Regions from separate parts of the Paenibacillus sp. J22P90 genome, predicted to be linked through region 2. Evidence: riboswitches for the same ligand, from Rfam matches in the RefSeq annotation. Region 2 holds a riboswitch; the other holds the start of a gene.

Region 1 (3,791 bases), on a different contig from region 2:
CGGCAGCCAAGAAGTCCGTATTGCGAAAGGGACTCTCCTCATCAAAGGTTTCCGTTTCAGAAGTGCCGTAATAGGACATGCCAGAAGCATTCACAACTACCATAGGTTTAGGATTTAGCTTTGCAACAAGCTTGGCAACACGATCTGCCGCCTGTAGTCGGGATTGAACAATCCGCGTCTTGGCCGCGGCTGTCCAGCGCTGACTGATGGATTCACCAGCCAAATTGACGATGGCATCAAGATCTTCTAGGCTTTCCGTGTTTCGCTCCAATTCGTCCCACGTGATCGTTCTGACACCGGGTACCTGCGTCCCGGATGAGCGAGATATATTGATGAGTTCGTGACCTTGTCTCAACCAGAACTCAATTAAACGTCGGCCAATAAAGCCGCTGCCGCCTGTGATCGCTATTTTCATCGCAAGCACCTCCATATCGCCATTATAGAACCTTCACCCAATAAATACCATCTGCGCGAAAGGAAGGTGACAAGGTAAAAATCCCAGTTCGAAATTACGACACAGTTCCCTATTTTCGTGTATAATTGGAATTCAGTGTTTTTTATTAACCATGGGTAATTTATTTGTCGGCGAGAGGAGTCAACATCTAATGAATCGTATGCGTCATTTTCTTCAATCCTATCATCCCATTGTACATACGCTAATCTTAGGTACTGTGATGGCTCGAGCTGCCTCCTCAATGAGTTTACCGTTCCTAGCCATTTATTTGGCCAAGCACTCTGATATGAGCCCCGGACTCATTGGTATCGTGATTGGAATGGGCGCTTTAGCCGGAACGTTCGGCGGATTTGTTGGCGGCACGCTGTCAGACCGATTTGGAAGACGAGTGATCATGCTCGCTGCTCTCTTTGGATGGGGGTTCGTTTTCTTAGGCTTCGGTGTTGTAAAACTACCTGTCCTGTTTATGCTGCTCAATATGCTTAATGGGCTATGCCGCTCATTCTATGAGCCTGTATCGCAAGCGCTAATGGCAGATTTAACGGAGCCGGCCAAAAGGAGGCAAGTATTCTCACTCCGCTACATGGCGATTAACGTCGGTGTGGCCGTAGGTCCTCTACTGGGCGCATTCTTTGCGACAATGAACGGAGCCTTGCCCTTTTTGCTTACAGGGATTATCTATTTGATCTATGGGATCACACTTTACGCACTTCTCATTAAGTTCGGCATTAAAAAAATCGAAGGCGAAAAGAAATCCATTATTACTTTCCGCTCGGCGTGGGATGTTATTCGTAAGGATATGACCTTCCGTTTATACATTATCGGTGGCATTATCGGAGCGATCGGTTATTCTCAGGTTATGGTGACGTTGTCACAGTACCTTCAGAGGGATTTTGCAGATGGGGTCAAAATGTTTGCGATCCTCATGAGCGCCAATGCCATTGTCGTCATCGCGATGCAGATCCCCCTTGGGAGATGGGCGGAAAAGTATTCACCTTTAACAGCCATCGTCGTTGGAAACTTGATGTTTGCGATTGGTGATTTCGGCTTCGCTTTGTCACATTCGTTAGCTTGGCTCATCGTCTCGATGGCGATCTTCACGTTCGGTGAAATTTTGAATTATCCTGCGGCTAACATGCTGATTGATAAGCTGGCGCCTGAGCATATGCGTGGAACCTATTACGGTGCTCAAACGTTAACGAACATCGGCCATTTTATGGGACCTTGGATTGGCGGCTTTTTACTCGTATCCTACGGTGGTCAAACACTATTTATGATCATTGCAGTTTTATCGTTGGTTGGATCAATTTTCTATTGGAGAGGCACAAAACGTCAAAAAAACGTGAAAATATCGTCGAAAATGCAAACTTTTTGATGAATTTCGTAAAAATAGTTCCTCCGCACTATTCGATTTCAAATCATCATCCCTTATCCTTGAAGTATAGGAAGTCATGATTTAGTAGACTCAACTTCACAGATTTTGCAAGTACTCACGACAAAGGCAAAACTGGCGAAAGCCAGCGACGCAAAGCTACAGGGGCTTTACTTCTCCTGCACAGGACAAGCAGCCAGCCAGCCGCCGAACGATTGGGAATTCACTTTAGAACCCCTCTAGTCGGTTCACTACGGTGGGGGTTTTTCTCTGTCATAGCGAAAAAAATGAACAATTTGCACTAAGGAGGCCCTAGCGGCATGAAATCGGACAATCAATTACATGAGGAACAGAAGGCAACATCGTTATGCGGTAACCATGTTGCGCGTTTGGTGCCATCGATGGATGGACCTAAGCTCATGATCAACCGTGAAGAATATGCGCTCAACGAAGCTTGTTGGGATGTCGAAATGTTTCACGGAAGAAACAATAGCATTCTCATTTTTTACTGGAAAGGTGAAGTTAAGCTTTCTGTGAAAATGCCCCCAATGGCGCAAATCGAAGGCTTCGTCACAAGACTTTTCCAATGTCTTTCATCCAAATTGAGAGCGGTTCAACCTATCTAGGTGAATCGCTCTTTTTTTCGCACAAAAGTTAGAGATTTTCTCGTTGTCACGAATCGACACTAGCTGATATAATACTTACAATTAGTAGTTCTTAGGGACTATGTCGAGGGAGATGCATAGCATATGAGATTGATCACACGTTCCGATTTCGATGGTTTAGTATGTGCAATGCTCTTCAAACAATTAAACATGGTGGATGAAATGAAATTTGTCCATCCCAAAGATATGCAGGACGGGCTGATCGAGGTCTCTGAGAACGATATTTTGGCGAATGTCCCTTATGTACCGGGGTGTGGGCTATGGTTTGATCATCACTCCAGTGAGCTCACACGGATGGGGGAAGCCGTCGAATTTAAGGGGGAAACGCGGATCGCTCCAAGCGCAGCGAGAGTTGTGTATGATTACTATGGCGGAAAAGAAACCTTCGGCGATATCGATGATATTATGCAAGGCGTAGACAAAGCGGATTCCGCGCAGTTTAGCAAAGAGGATATTTTGAATCCGAGCGGCTGGGATTTGCTTTCTTTTATTATGGATGCTCGTACTGGGTTAGGGCGTTATCGGGATTACCGCATCAGCAACTATCAGTTGATGGAGGATCTGGTTGAGCATTGTGCAACGAAATCCGTTAGTGAAATTATGGAGCTTCCGGACGTGAAGGAGCGTGTTAGTCGATACTTTGAGTTGGACGCGCTCTATCGGGATATGCTGCAAACGTACACGCGGGTGGAAGGTAATGTGATTATTACGGATCTTCGCGATGTGGAAACCATTTATCCAGGCAATCGTTTCATGGTTTATGCACTTTATCCGGAGCAAAACACATCCATTTGGATCGTAGATGGCCGAAATAAACAAAACTGCGTATTCGCATGCGGTCACAGCATAATTAATCGTACCGCACAGACGAACATTGGTGATCTGATGCTTCAACATGGCGGAGGCGGTCATCAGGCTGCAGGAACATGCCAGGTGGCTTATGAGCAGGCGGATGAGATTTTGAGTAAAATTGTTGAAACGATGCAAGCAGCAGGTTAGAATAGATAGATAAGCCGCAGGATGGGTGCAGCCCAGCATGCGGTTTTTCTTTGTAAGGAGGTGTCACAGAATGGAATTAAAGCAAATTCATCATGTTGCGATTATTAGTTCGAATTACGAAATTTCTAAGCATTTCTATGTGGAGTTACTCGGACTCACCTTCATTCAGGAAACATATCGCGCCGAAAGAGATTCGTATAAATTGGATTTACGCATTGGGAACACGGCACAAGAGATTGAATTATTTTCATTTCCGAACCCGCCTTTACGGGTCAATCAGCCGGAAGCGCGGGGATTACGA
Region 2 (3,791 bases):
GATTAGCCGCTTTTGTGCTCATCGTAGCCTCGCTGGGCTACATGCTCGGTTGGCTCGTTGCGAGATTGTTCCGCTGGGAACAAGATGTCGTGGTTGCCCTTACTTTTAACAGTGGTATGCGCAATATTAGTGCGGGCGCGGTACTAGCCGTAGCTTATTTCCCGCCGCCCGTGGCGATTCCAGTCGTGCTTGGCATGCTGTTTCAGCAGTCGCTCGCATCCCTCTTTGGCTTTCTGCTTAATCGGAAATATGCGTTGAAAAGTGACACGCCAAGCTTAACTGTTAATGGTGTTAAACAAATGTAACTGCTATGTTTGGGAGAATGATTGCTCAGTCGTCTTCATAATGTCATTCAATTTATCACTTAGCGCACCTAATAAATCCGCTAACTGCGACGTTTTGCAAATGAGCTGATCCTGCTGATCAGTCCGCTTGCTGACGGATTTCACGTTCTTCGCCAGCTGTGTAGAAAGGTGCGAAATTTCCTCCATCGTCACGCTGAATTGCTGTGTGCTTGCGGAAACCTGCTGGGATGCTCCGTTAATATCTCGCATTTGTACGGCAATAGAATGAACAGCTTTGGCTATATGTTCAAAAGCATGCCCTGCTGCAACAACAGCGTCATTTCCGTGCTCGAAGGTCACAATAACCCGATCCATAGAAGCGATGGATGCCTCATTATTCGATTGCACATCTTGAATGAGATCAGCGATCTGTTTGGCAGAGGAACTCGTCTGCTCGGCAAGCTTCCGGACTTCACTGGCTACGACGGTGAAGCCTTTGCCATGCTCTCCAGCACGCGCAGCCTCAATGGCAGCATTCAGCGCCAGCAGGTTCGTACGTGAAGCGATATCTGTAATCAAGTTAACGATTTGGTTAATTTCTTCCGAGCGTTCGCCAAGTACTTTCACCTTTTCGGCAGTCGTATGTATCGTGTTATTCATCGATTGCATTTGGTGGACAGCCAATTGGATCAGTTGATTCCCTCTTTCCGCTTCCTGCGCGGCTTGGTTAGAAATTTCGGATACATTGGACGAATTCTCTGCGATGAGTGATGTATCTTTTAACATTTCAGTTACAGCCGTTCTGCTCACTTCTACCCCTTGCTCTTGATGGATTGCCGCTTGCTCAACTTTTTGCATCGTTTGAACGACTTCAGATGTTAAGCGATTCAATTCGGAGGATTGCACCGAAAGTCCATTGGAATTCATCCTTACTTCCTGCGAAGTATCAAAAAGTCGACCGATGATGTCTTTCACGGTTTGCTGCATTTTATCGTTTTGAGCGGATTCGAAGGCTTTAGTTGCCATTCGGCCTGAGACGATTTGGTAAATGACTGCTCCAATAAAGAGAATCACGAACACTAAGTGAATGGTAACCATTGAAAACGCATACACTTTTGCCCCATATACCAGTTCTGGAAAGAAGAGATAGCCTAACAGATGCTGTGCGGCAAATAACACGGTGCTGAACAAGAGTAGTTTAATGTTGTCATAATACATCAGAATGGCCAACACCATGAAAATTGAAAAATGGTACTCAACCATACCTTGCCCCCCAGCAATAATGGAGAAGCTGCAAAAAGTGAGTGATAATGTATGTAGGAATGGCAGCCAAGCATGATCTTTGTGGAACATGTAGACAATGAAACTGAGACTAACAAGGGCAATAGGCAACCAAAATAACCATTGAAACAGGAACGATGATGTGGGAGAAGATGCTGTCAGTGCGTCATGATGCATGGATCCATGTGTAAAGCTTGATAGGCCATGTACGAGTAAAGCCAAGATCAGTGTTCCGATAACGATGAATTGCATGACACGTTTTTTTGCTCTCATGACAAGCTTCCCCCTAGAAAATGGTTGTTGATTTGTTACACAAAAAAAGACCACCCCGAATTAAGGATGATCCCTTCAAACTCGGCAACCTGTCAACCGTAGCATACAAATAGGTATGCGTTAGGCCATGGCTTTGCGTCTCATTGTTTCCAATGATTTGCCCTTTTCTATTAGGTTCGTTTTTCCAATAAAAACCTTACATCAATCACTCTCTGTTACTTTAGTCACATTACTTAAGTCACATATCCTATTGCTTATTATAGGTAGCAAACAAATTTGTGTACATAGCGATATTTGTAAAATTTTGTCGATTGTCAAAAATTTTGACCGCAATGAAAAAGACCACTCAGCGAATCGCTGGCAGTCTATAAATAACCTTTTTACTTTGAAAGACGGGTAAAGATCACATAGGAATACAGAACAGGTATTAAGGAACTGATGAGTATTGCCGCTATAAAGATGATGATGGCGATTGAGGGCATTACAAATGCAGCAATAAACGAAATCACTCCGCCCACCATCATCAGCGGACCGCCCAAACGATGTGTTTTTCTCCAAATTTCTTCATTGGCGAGCGTCCATGGTGTCCGTATGCCAAACGTATAGTTGGGCTTCACTTGCGTTAAAAAATTGCCCATCACGGTAAACAGCGCGCCTATCAAGATCATGGTGATTTTCTGGAAATCAAGGCTATACCCTAAGTTAAAGAAAATGATCGCCCAACCTACGACAGCTAAAAGGATGCTAACCCCGAACCGCGTCACCTCAAATGCCGCAGGAAATTTCTCGTAATTCGCTTTCTTTGGATCAACATTTCTCAATACCCGCATGAATAGCGGCAGCAAACCCAGCAGCACCAGCATGAGAAGCGACATTTCTTTGCTCATCGTACCGTTCACTTCATTATTCAGGTCAAAGTGGCTCGCCATCGTATCCGGAAGACGACTGTACAACACTAAGCCACCTATCGCTGGGGAAAGGCTAACCACATATAATAAAATCTCCTTCCATTTTTTCATGATTGTTCCTCCTCATCTTTTTTGTTAAGTATGTTAAACATCCATCCGATGACGTCTTCAACAACTGTGGTGTGCAAGGTATACATGATATGTTGCCCCTGACGTTCATCAAGTACAAGTCCCGCCTGTTTAAGCAGGTTCAAATGGTGCGAAATGCTTGGCTTACTAATCTTAAAATGATCAGCAATATCACCAGCATTCATACTCTTTTCTCGCAGCAGCTGTAAAATTTCACGACGAGTTGGGTCCGCTAGCGCTTTAAATGCCTCATTCAAATGGGTTTCCTCCTTATTTAGATATTTATCTAAATATATAATAAATTGTACGTTCTATTTTGCAACCTGTCAATTGGCAAGTGCCCTAATTCGTTTTGGCTATTAGACGATGTAGGTTTATAATAGAAAAATCATACTCATATCTCGCCTTTAGTCAGGATGAATCCACATGAACGATAAAATTGTAATGCCCGTTTGGACAATAGGCTTATTCATTGTTGTCATGAATACGACGATGTTCAACGTCTCGATTCCAAGTATTATTCAAGATCTCAGTATAACGGCCGATCTCGGATCATGGGTCATCTCCAGCTATTCCATTGGCTATGCTTTATCAACCGTCCTATACAGTAGACTTTCCGACGTGCTCCCGATTCGCAAGCTCCTAGCCGTGGGGCTTATTGTGCTTGGGCTTTCCTCTGTATTTGGACTATTCGCGCACGAATTCCATACCTTGCTGGCGGCTCGTATTCTACAGTCCGCAGGCGCAGGTGTAATGGCCGGCCTTGGGCTGGTACTTGCCAGCCGCTATATCCCGATTGAACGGCGAGGCTCGGCGATCGCGATGATATCCGCGGGGAGCGCAATGGCGTTCGGGCTAGGTCCGATCGTCGGCGGCTTAATCAGCGAATATTGGGGATGGAATGGGTTGTTCACAA

The links. Region 2 has a riboswitch for cyclic di-GMP ahead of AC58UX_RS12220 (methyl-accepting chemotaxis protein). Riboswitches for the same ligand answer to the same signal wherever they lie in the genome.
Region 1: another riboswitch for cyclic di-GMP. It lies ahead of AC58UX_RS07190 (hypothetical protein); the one in region 2 lies ahead of AC58UX_RS12220 (methyl-accepting chemotaxis protein).

The regions. Positions count from the first base shown of each region.
Region 1 is NZ_JCAUAY010000002.1:526,707-530,497, reverse strand. Features, by position in the region: gene AC58UX_RS07200 (TIGR01777 family oxidoreductase) at 1-415, opposite strand, end outside; gene AC58UX_RS07195 (MDR family MFS transporter) at 606-1,829, shown strand; cyclic di-GMP riboswitch class I at 1,945-2,038, shown strand; gene AC58UX_RS07190 (hypothetical protein) at 2,147-2,452, shown strand; gene AC58UX_RS07185 (exopolyphosphatase) at 2,576-3,490, shown strand; gene gloA2 (SMU1112c/YaeR family gloxylase I-like metalloprotein) at 3,561-3,791, shown strand, end outside.
Region 2 is NZ_JCAUAY010000003.1:425,825-429,615, forward strand. Features, by position in the region: gene AC58UX_RS12215 (bile acid:sodium symporter family protein) at 1-305, shown strand, start outside; gene AC58UX_RS12220 (methyl-accepting chemotaxis protein) at 309-1,838, opposite strand; cyclic di-GMP riboswitch class I at 1,919-2,010, opposite strand; gene AC58UX_RS12225 (SdpI family protein) at 2,219-2,857, opposite strand; gene AC58UX_RS12230 (autorepressor SdpR family transcription factor) at 2,854-3,132, opposite strand; gene AC58UX_RS12235 (MFS transporter) at 3,302-3,791, shown strand, end outside.